3 regions of the Kitasatospora sp. NPDC098663 genome follow, and region 1 is predicted to be linked to each of the others. Evidence: predicted binding sites of a transcription regulator. Region 1 holds the regulator's gene; each other region holds the start of a gene.
The links. The regulator HrcA, encoded in region 1, represses chaperone genes, less so after heat shock. The targets are predictions, from matches to a motif close to TTNGCACTCNGNNNNNCNGAGTGCNAA.
Positions count from the first base shown of each region.

Region 1 (3,259 bases):
CGACGATGGCCGCGTTCTGGTCGTTGTTGTTGCGGTTGCCGCCCATGAACCCGCCGTACATGGCGATCCGGGTCATGGCCCCGGCGAGGACGCCGAGGAAGCCGGCGATGGTCATCACCGCGACGTCCCGGTGGGCGACGTGGGACAGCTCGTGGGCGAGGACGCCCTCCAGTTCCTCGGGTTCCAGTCGGCGCAGCAGGCCGGTGGTGACGCACACCACGGCGTTCTGCGGGTTGCGGCCGGTGGCGAAGGCGTTCGGCATGTCGTTGTCGGCGACCGCCACCCGGGGTTTGGGCATGTCGGCCAGCGCGCAGAGCCGGTCGATGGTGCCGTGCAGTTGCGGGTACTGCTCAGGGGTCACCTGGTGGGCGCCCATCGCCCGTTCGGTGATCTTGTCGCTGAACCAGAACTGGGCCACGAACAGCCCGCCGGAGATCAGGACGATCAGTGGCCAGGCGCCGCGCAGCAGCACGATCAGCAGACCGGTGAAACCGACGTACAGCAGCCCGATCACGAACATGGTCACGACCATGCGGCCGGTCAGGCCGCGGTCGGGCGCGAAACGGGTGTGCTGGCCCGAGCTCGACATCGCTTGCTCCTCCATTCGCCGTCGTCTTCGATGCTGCCACCCGGACGGCCCCACGGCACCACCCCCGCGCCGGGAACTGCGGGCAGGATCACTCCGGCCGGGCCGTTCCTGCCGTTGGGCCCGGGCCTTACACTGGCAGGTACGGTTTTGGCACTCACAGGTTCAGAGTGCCAAAGCGGGTGCCGGAGCCGGGATCCTCCCGGAGCGGGCAGCAGCATGCGTGACACGAACGGACAACGTGCGAAGACGGAGGTGTGTGCCCCATGGCCGGTGAGGTTCGCCAGCTGGACGACCGCAAGCTCGCCGTGCTCCGCGCGATCGTCCAGGACTACGTGGGCACCGAGGAGCCGGTCGGCTCCAAGGCCCTGGTGGAGCGGCACAACCTCGGAGTCTCCCCGGCGACCGTGCGCAACGACATGGCGGCGCTGGAGGAGGAGGGCTACATCCACCAGCCGCACACCAGCGCCGGGCGCATCCCCACCGACAAGGGGTACCGCCTGTTCGTCGACAAGCTCGCCGAGGTCAAGCCGATGAGCGCCCCCGAGCGCCGGGCGATCCGGCACTTCCTGGACGGCGCCGTCGACCTGGACGACGTGGTCATGCGGACGGTGCGGCTGCTCGCCCAGCTCACCCGGCAGGTCGCGGTGGTGCAGTACCCCTCGCTGTCACGGTCCACCGTCCGGCACATCGAGCTGGTGGCGCTGGCCCCGACCAAGGTGATGCTGGTCCTGATCACCAACACCGGCCGGGTCGAGCAGCGGATGGTCGACTGCCCGGGCCCGGTCGGCGAGACGGTCCTGGCGGACCTGCGGGCCCGGATCAACGCGCGGGCCGTCGGCCAGCGGCTGCCGGACGTGCCGGGGTTCCTGGAGGAGCTCCCGGCGGGTTTCGAGCCGCCGGACCGCCCGACCGTCAGCACGGTCCTGGCGACGCTGTTCGAAGCGCTCGCCGAGCAGAACGAGGAGCGGATCATGCTGGCCGGCACGGCCAACCTGACCCGCTTCGGGCACGACTTCCCCCTGACCATCCAGCCGGTGCTGGAAGCCCTGGAGGAGCAGGTCGTCCTGCTCCGCCTCCTGGGTGAGACGGCGGACGCCGCGATGACGGTCCGGATCGGGCGGGAGATCGCCTACGAGGGGCTGAATTCCACCTCGGTGGTGTCGGTCGGTTACGGTTCGGGCGACGAGAGCGTGGCCAAACTGGGTGTGATCGGTCCGACCCGGATGGACTATCCGGGCACAATGGGGGCGGTGCGTGCGGTGGCGCGGTACGTGGGCCAGATCCTGGCCGAGTCGTAGCACAGGCCGCCGTCGGAACCTCTGACGGCGGTGTCCAGTCGCAGCACTACTACAGGCGGAACAAGCGGAGCATTTGGTGGCCACGGACTACTACGCGGTACTCGGCGTCCGACGGGATGCGGGGCAGGACGAGATCAAGAAGGCCTTCCGGCGCCTGGCACGCGAACTGCACCCGGACGTCAACCCGGACCCGAAGACGCAGGAGCGGTTCAAGGAGATCAACGCCGCTTACGAGGTGCTCTCCGACCCGCAGAAGCGCCAGGTCTACGACCTCGGCGGTGACCCGCTCTCGCCGGGCGGCGGGGGCGCGGGCGGCTTCGGCGCGGGCGCGGCCGGATTCGGCTTCTCCGACATCATGGACGCCTTCTTCGGCGCCGCGGCCGGCCAGCGCGGCCCGCGCTCGCGCACCCGGCGCGGCCAGGACGCCATGATCCGGCTGGAGATCACCCTGGAGGAGGCCGCCTTCGGCACCACCAAGGAACTCCAGGTCGACACCGCCGTCACCTGCACCACGTGCAGCGGCGAGGGCGCGGCCCCCGGCACCTCCGCGCAGACCTGCGACATGTGTCGCGGCAGGGGCGAGGTCTCCCAGGTCACCCGGTCGTTCCTGGGCCAGGTCATGACCTCCCGGCCCTGCCCGCAGTGCCAGGGCTTCGGCACCGTCGTGCCGACCCCGTGCCCGGAGTGCGCCGGCGACGGCCGGGTCCGCGCCCGGCGCACCCTGACCGTCAAGATCCCGGCCGGTGTCGACAACGGCACCCGGATCCAGCTGGCCGGCGAGGGCGAGGTCGGCCCCGGCGGCGGCCCGGCCGGCGACCTGTACGTCGAGATCGCCGAGACCACCCACACCGTCTTCCAGCGGCGCGGGGACGACCTGCACTGCACCGTCACCATCCCGATGACGGCCGCGTCCCTCGGCACCCAGGTGCCGCTGCAGACCCTGGACGGGCTGGAGGAGGTCGACATCCGGCCCGGCACCCAGTCCGGCCAGTCGATCCCGCTGCACGGCCGCGGCATCACGCACCTGCGCGGCGGCGGCCGGGGCGACCTGATAGTGCATGTCGAGGTGCAGACGCCCACCAAGCTCGACCCCGAGCAGGAGGAGCTGCTGCGCCGGCTCGCGGTGCTGCGCGGCGAGGAGCGGCCGTCCGGCCAGTTCGCGCCGGGCCAGCAGGGCCTGTTCTCGCGCCTCAAGGACGCGTTCAACGGCCGCTAGGCCCTGGCCCGGGCCGTCGAAGGCCCTAGGCCCTGGCCGTCCGCGCGGGGGTGCCGGGTTCGCCCGGCGCCCCTTTCGCGTTCCCGATCCGCCCCACCCCCCGGAGGTTCCCCGCATGACCGCCCCCGTCTTCGTCGTCGAGACCGAGCGGATCGC
Region 1 covers NZ_JBIWAP010000001.1:333,809-337,067, reverse strand. Annotated here, with positions in the region: gene htpX (zinc metalloprotease HtpX) at 1-589, opposite strand, end outside; gene hrcA (heat-inducible transcriptional repressor HrcA) at 853-1,887, shown strand; gene dnaJ (molecular chaperone DnaJ) at 1,964-3,103, shown strand; gene ACIQVZ_RS01535 (16S rRNA (uracil(1498)-N(3))-methyltransferase) at 3,219-3,259, shown strand, end outside.

Region 2 (3,259 bases), on a different contig from region 1:
AGATGTTCGGCGACCTGCTGGCCCGGATCCAGGAGCAGGGCTTCTCGGTGGCCCGGCTGGAGGACTACATCCAGGCGCCCGCCTCGTAGTCCGGGCGCCCGCCCCGCAGCCGCCTCAGGCGGGCCGGCCGAGCATCATCAGCGGCCCGTTGTCGGTGCGGCTGAGGATCACCGTGACGGCGTTCGGCCCGGAGGGCTTGAGCTGGCGGCGCAGTTCCTCCGGGGTGATCGCCATCCCACGCTTCTTGATCACCACCGTGCCGACCCCGCGCTCGCGCAGCAGCGCCTTCAGCCGCTTGATGTGGAACGGCAGCACGTCGGTGAGCTCGAAGGCGTGTGCGTACGGGGTGGCGACCAGTTGGTCCGAGGTCAGGTAGGCGATCTTCGGGTCGATCAGCCGGCCGCCCACCTGCTCGGCCACCTCGGCCACCAGGTGGGCCCGGATCACCGCGCCGTCCGGCTCGTACAGGTAGCGCCCGACCGGGCCGGCCGGCGGGTCGGGCAGGTCGCCGCCGGTGAGGCTGGCGGCCTGCGGCAGCAGGGTGGCGCGGTGCGGGCGGGCGGCCCCGGTGCCGAACCAGAGCACCGCCTCCTTCACGTCGCCGTGGTCGGAGACCCACTCCGCCTCGGCGTCGGCCGGGACGGCCTCGTGCGGGATTCCCGGGGCGACCTTCAGCGCGCCGATCGGGGTCCGGCGGCCGGCCTCGATCGCCCAGGAGAGCGGCGGGGCGTACGCCTCCGGGTCGAACACCCGGCCGCGTGCCGTCCGCCGCGCCGGGTCGGTGAACACCGCGTCGTAGCCGGTGACGTCCACCTCGGCGACGTCCGCGCAGCGCACCCGGACCAGGTCGGACAGGCCCAGCGCGGCCGCGTTGGCGGCGGTGGCGGCGCAGGCCGCCGGGTCCTTGTCGACGGCCAGCACCTCGATCCCGGCCCTGGCCAGCGCCAGCACGTCCCCGCCGATGCCGCAGCACAGGTCGGCCAGCCGGCGGACGCCCAGCTCGGCGAAGCGGCGTGCCCGCCACTCGGCCACGCTGCGCCGGGTGGACTGCTCGACGCCGTTGGGCGTGAAGTACATCAGGTCGGCGTCCGCCCCGAACTTCGCCCGCGCCCGCTGCCGCAGCCGGGCCTGCCCGAAGGCCGCCGACACCAGCTCGGCCGGGTGCTCCCGCCGCAGCCTGGTGGCCAGCGCCAGTTCCTCCTCGGGCGTGAACTCGCGCAGTTCGGCGAGCAGGGCCTGGCCCTCGGGGGTCAGCAGGGGCTGGAGGTTCTCGGTGTCCACGGGGCCATTCTGGCGGGTTGGCGGCCCCACCGGCTCCGACGGCCGGCGCGGTGGGCGGGGTCGCGGTCCGCGGCGGGAGCCCGCCCGGGGGCGGGTGGTCGCACAGGAGTACGGCTCCGCGCCCGCGGTTCGGGATGCCCGGGCGCGCCGTTGGCACTCTGGTTGACTGAGTGCTAACACCGGCCTATGGTCGTCCTTGGCACTCCCCACTGGGGGAGTGCTAACGCGAAGACGTGTGCCTGACCCCCGCGACGGCAGGCACGCAGGTTCGCTCCTACCCGTTAGAAACCCCGTAATCTCCGAAGGGGAGCTCGGACGTGACCACCAGCAGCAAGGTTGCCATCAAGCCGCTTGAGGACCGCATCGTGGTCCAGCCGCTCGACGCCGAGACCACCACGGCCTCCGGCCTGGTTATCCCGGACACCGCCAAGGAGAAGCCCCAGGAGGGCGTCGTCCTGGCCGTCGGCCCGGGCCGCTTCGAGGACGGCCAGCGTCTGCCGCTCGACGTCGCCGTCGGTGACATCGTCCTGTACTCGAAGTACGGCGGCACCGAGGTGAAGTACCAGGGCGAGGAGTACCTGGTTCTCTCCGCTCGCGACGTTCTCGCCATCATCGAGAAGTAAGTCGTTCAGACCCGCCCCGGATCCGTGTCCCAAGTGACAGGGGCCCGGGGCGTGGTTGTTGGTTCACGTAGTCCGGCGGCCGGTGGGCCGGCCGAAGCCCCGAGGGAATAGGGAACATGGCGAAGATCCTGCAGTTCAACGAGGACGCCCGCCGCTCGCTGGAGCGCGGTGTCAACAAGCTGGCCGACACCGTCAAGGTGACCATCGGCCCCAAGGGCCGCAACGTCGTCATCGACAAGAAGTTCGGCGCCCCGACCATCACCAACGACGGTGTCACCATCGCCCGTGAGGTCGAGCTGGACGACCCGTACGAGAACCTTGGCGCGCAGCTCGTCAAGGAGGTCGCCACCAAGACCAACGACGTCGCGGGTGACGGCACCACCACCGCCACCGTGCTGGCCCAGGCCCTGGTCAACGAGGGTCTGCGCAACGTCGCCGCCGGTGCCGGCCCGGCCGCCCTGAAGAAGGGCATCGACAAGGCCGTCGCCGCCGTCTCCGAGCACCTGCTCTCGGTGGCCCGCGAGATCGAGGGCAAGGACGACGTCGCCGCCGTCGCGTCCCTCTCCGCCCAGGACACCCAGGTCGGCGAGCTGATCGCCGAGGCGATCGACAAGGTCGGCAAGGACGGTGTCATCACCGTCGAGGAGTCGAACACCTTCGGCGTGGAGCTCGACTTCACCGAGGGCATGCAGTTCGACAAGGGCTACCTGTCGCCGTACTTCGTCACCGACGCGGAGCGGCAGGAGGCGGTCCTGGAGGACCCGTACATCCTGATCAACCAGGGCAAGATCTCCTCCATCCAGGAGCTGCTGCCGCTGCTGGAGAAGATCCTCCAGGGCGGTGCCTCCCGGCCGCTGCTGATCATCGCCGAGGACGTCGACGGCGAGGCGCTGTCCACCCTCGTGGTGAACAAGATCCGCGGCACCTTCAACGCGGTCGCCGTCAAGGCCCCGGGCTTCGGCGACCGCCGCAAGGCGATCCTCGGCGACCTGGCCACCCTGACCGGCGGCACGGTCATCTCCGAGGAGGTCGGCCTCAAGCTCGACCAGGTCGGCGTGGACGTGCTGGGCACCGCCCGCCGCGTGACCATCACCAAGGACGAGACCACCGTCGTCGACGGTGCCGGTGACACCGAGGCCGTGGCCGGCCGCGTCGCCCAGATCAAGGGCGAGATCGCCGCCACCGACTCCGACTGGGACCGCGAGAAGCTGCAGGAGCGCCTGGCCAAGCTGGCCGGCGGCGTCTGCGTCATCAAGGTCGGCGCCGCCACCGAGGTGGAGCTGAAGGAGCGCAAGCACCGCCTGGAGGACGCCATCTCGGCGACCCGTGCCGCGGTCGAGGAGGGCATCGTCGCC
Region 2 covers NZ_JBIWAP010000012.1:154,545-157,803, reverse strand. Annotated here, with positions in the region: gene ACIQVZ_RS15955 (polysaccharide deacetylase family protein) at 1-89, shown strand, start outside; gene ACIQVZ_RS15950 (SAM-dependent methyltransferase) at 115-1,281, opposite strand; gene groES (co-chaperone GroES) at 1,599-1,904, shown strand; gene groL (chaperonin GroEL) at 2,021-3,259, shown strand, end outside.
Region 2: the regulator HrcA is predicted to act here: its motif matches at 1,432-1,458, upstream of groES (co-chaperone GroES).

Region 3 (3,259 bases), on a different contig from region 1:
GAAGGCCCGGCTGGTCTTCCGGGACCCGCTGGACCAGCAGTCCCCGGACGACACCGACACCGGCTGGGGTGAGCGCCCCGGGGCGGGGGAGAGCGGTGGGCGGGGGCTGGACTGGTACCTGAGCCAGCGCCCGCCGCACCACGGGGACTGAGGAGCGGTGCTCAGCGCTGCGGGGTGACCAGCGCGTCGCGGATCTCAGTGAGCAGTTGGACCTCCTTGGCCTCGGCCTCCGCCATCGTCTCGGCGGTGCTCTTCCGCCTGGCGGCCAGCCTGTTCATGGGCACGATCAGGACGAAGTAGACGACGGCCGCCGTGATCAGGAACTGCAGCAGGGCGCTGAGCACCGATCCCCACAGGATGAGGATCCCGGACGTGACCTCGCCGGCGGCGTTCAGCTCGCAGGGGCCCTTGAGGCAGGAGCTGTAGGACGCCAGGTCCTTCGTTCCGAAGACGCCGACGATCGGATTGATGACGCCCTTGACGAAGGCGTTGACGATGTTGGTGAAGGCCGCGCCGATGACGACGGCGACGGCGAGTTCGACGACGTTTCCACGCAGCAGGAATTCCTTGAAGCCTTTCATGCCGCCGTGAACGACGAAGTCGTTGCCCGGTTACGGGTGATCTTCCGCTGGTCCGGATTGACAACCCGTCCGGCCCACCGGGCCGCCCGGCGGCGACGGCAGCCCGGCCCGCGCGGGCCCGACCGCGAGCGCCGCGGCCACCGCGAGCAGCACCAGCGCGGGCACCCCGGCCCGGCGCCGTACGACGTGCCGCCAGCGGTGCCACCCGCCGGCCCCGCGCCGGATCGGCGGGAAGCGCGGCACCTCCCGCCGGGGCGGTACGGCGGGTGCGGGCAGCGGTACGCAGAGGCTCATGGTCGTCATGGTCACCACCGAGGTCGTGGAGGGGCCGCTCCTGTGCGGGCCGGTCGTTCTCCGGCGACCCCCACGATGTGCGCCGCGCGCCGCCCCGGAAAGCCCTTATCCGCAGCCTGTGGACAACTCGGGCCCTGTGGATGAATTCGTACACCCGCACGAGTGTGTCCGGCCCGCCCGGGATGACGAACCGGGATGACGAACCGGGATGACGAACCGGGGCGACGAGCGGTGAGAGCGAACCGGGACGACGAAGGCCCGCCGCCCCGCGAAGAACGCGGGATGGCGGGCCTTGTCGATGCGCTGGGCGTCCGGCGCCGAGGTCAGCTCGCGGCCGGAGCCGGGCTGGAGGAGCTGGAAGAGCTCGAAGAACCGGAGGACGAGGACGTCGACGACGTCGAGGACGACGCCGGGGTCGAGCCGGACGACGACGCCGAGGAGCTGCCGGAGGAGCCTGCGCCCACCGTGCTGCTGGAGGACGAGCGGCTGTCGGTGCGGTAGAAGCCCGAGCCCTTGAACACGACGCCCACGGCCGAGAAGACCTTGCGGAGCCGTCCCTGGCAGTCGGGGCACGTGGTCAGCGCCTCGTCGGTGAACTTCTGCACCGCCTCCAGGCCGTTGCCGCACTCGGTGCACTGGTACTGGTACGTGGGCACTTGTCTTCCTCCTGGCACTCTCGCCTGATGAGTGCTAACGATGGTCAATGATGCGGCATTCCGCTGAATCAGTCCAGCGACTCCGATGTGAGATGAGCCGTGGCCGAGCCGCGCCCGCTCCTCCACCGCGGCTCCGCGCCGCCCCCACCGCGCGCCGCCCACGGCTCCGCGCGGTGCGCCGCCGCGTGCCCGCTCAGCCCTTGGCCGCGCCCACCAGTCGCGGCGCGGCGCCGCGCTCCGGTGCGGCCGCGACCACCTGGCCCGGCCCGCCCGGTGCGGTCAGCAGGTGCCGCAGCGACACCAGCGCGATCAGGCCCAGGCCGGCGCCGGCCACCGGCACCAGGAACCCGCTGGACGGCCCGTGGCCGTCGATCAGCTGCCCGGCGATCATCTGGCCGACCGCCAGGCCGAGGCCGATGGCGCCGGTCAGCCAGGTGAACGCCTCGGTCTTGGCGCCGTCCGCGACGAGCGTCTCGACCAGGGTGTAGCCGCTGATCAGGGTCGGCGCGATGGCCAGGCCGCAGACCAGTCCGGCGGCGGCGAGCGCGATCAGGTTGGGCATCGCCCACAGCGTCGAGCAGCCCAGCACCAGCAGGGCGTAGCTCATGATCATCCGCTGCTGCACGGACCGCCGCCAGGCGATCACGCCGTACAGCACGCCGGCCACCATCGAGCCGCCGGCGAAGATCCCGTAGACGGTGCCGGCGGCGCCGTGCTGCCCGACCGAGTCGGCGAAGGCGTTCACCGAGACCTGCATGCCGCCGAACACGGCGCCCACCCCGAGGAAGGCCCCGGCCAGCAGCCGGACCCCGGGGGAGGCGAGCGCGGAGGCGCGCCGCACGCCGGGCTGGGGCAGCGCCCGGGCGGGCGCGGTGCGCCGCTGGGCGGCGAAGGCCAGGCCGCCGACGAGGGTCAGCGTGGCCTCGGCGATCAGTCCGGCCGACGGGCTGACCGTGGTGGCGACGGCGGTGGCCAGGATCGGGCCGATCACGAAGGTGAACTCGTCCGTCACGGACTCGAAGGCGAACGCGGTGCCCACCTTGGCCGCGGACGAGGCGGACGCGCCGTCCGCGGTGAACTCGGCGATCCAGCGGGCCCGGACCATGGCGCCGATCTGCGGAACGCTCGCGCCGGCCGGGACGGCGGCCAGGAACAGGCTCCAGGCCGGTGCGTGGCCGAGCGCCAGCGCGATCAGCGCGCCGACCGAGGCGGCGTGCACCACGACGGTCGGGACGAGGACGGCGGTCTGGCCGTAGCGGTCGGCGAGCCGGCCGGTCTGCGGGCCGATCAGGGCCTGGGCGACGGCGGCGACGGCCGCGACGGTGCTCGCGGTGCCGTACGAGCCGTGGGTGTCCTTGACGAGCAGCAGGATGCCCATGCTGAGCATCGCGTACGGCAGCCGCGCGAGGAACGCCGGTGCCAGGAACGTCCAGGCGCCGGGCGTGCGCAGCAGCGCGCCGTACCCGACCCGCGCGGGGGCGGGGGCGGCATCGGCGGTGCCGTCGGCAGGGGTGGCGTTGGCGGTGTCACGCGGGGTCGCGGTGTCCGCGGGGTCGTCGACCGTTCGGCGGGCCGTCACGGTCGGTCCTTCCTGCTGCCTGGTAGCGCGGCAGGGCATGGGGTGGCCCCGACGGCGCCGAGAGTCGTCCTCTCGCGCGTCGACCGGGGTAGATACCGGGCCGGACCGGCGTGGTGGCCGAGGTCCGGACCGCGGCCGCCGAACGGTCG
Region 3 covers NZ_JBIWAP010000016.1:95,684-98,942, forward strand. Annotated here, with positions in the region: gene ACIQVZ_RS19425 (hypothetical protein) at 1-151, shown strand, start outside; gene mscL (large conductance mechanosensitive channel protein MscL) at 162-581, opposite strand; gene ACIQVZ_RS19435 (FmdB family zinc ribbon protein) at 1,199-1,531, opposite strand; gene ACIQVZ_RS19440 (MFS transporter) at 1,725-3,110, opposite strand.
Region 3: the regulator HrcA is predicted to act here: its motif matches at 1,543-1,569, upstream of ACIQVZ_RS19435 (FmdB family zinc ribbon protein).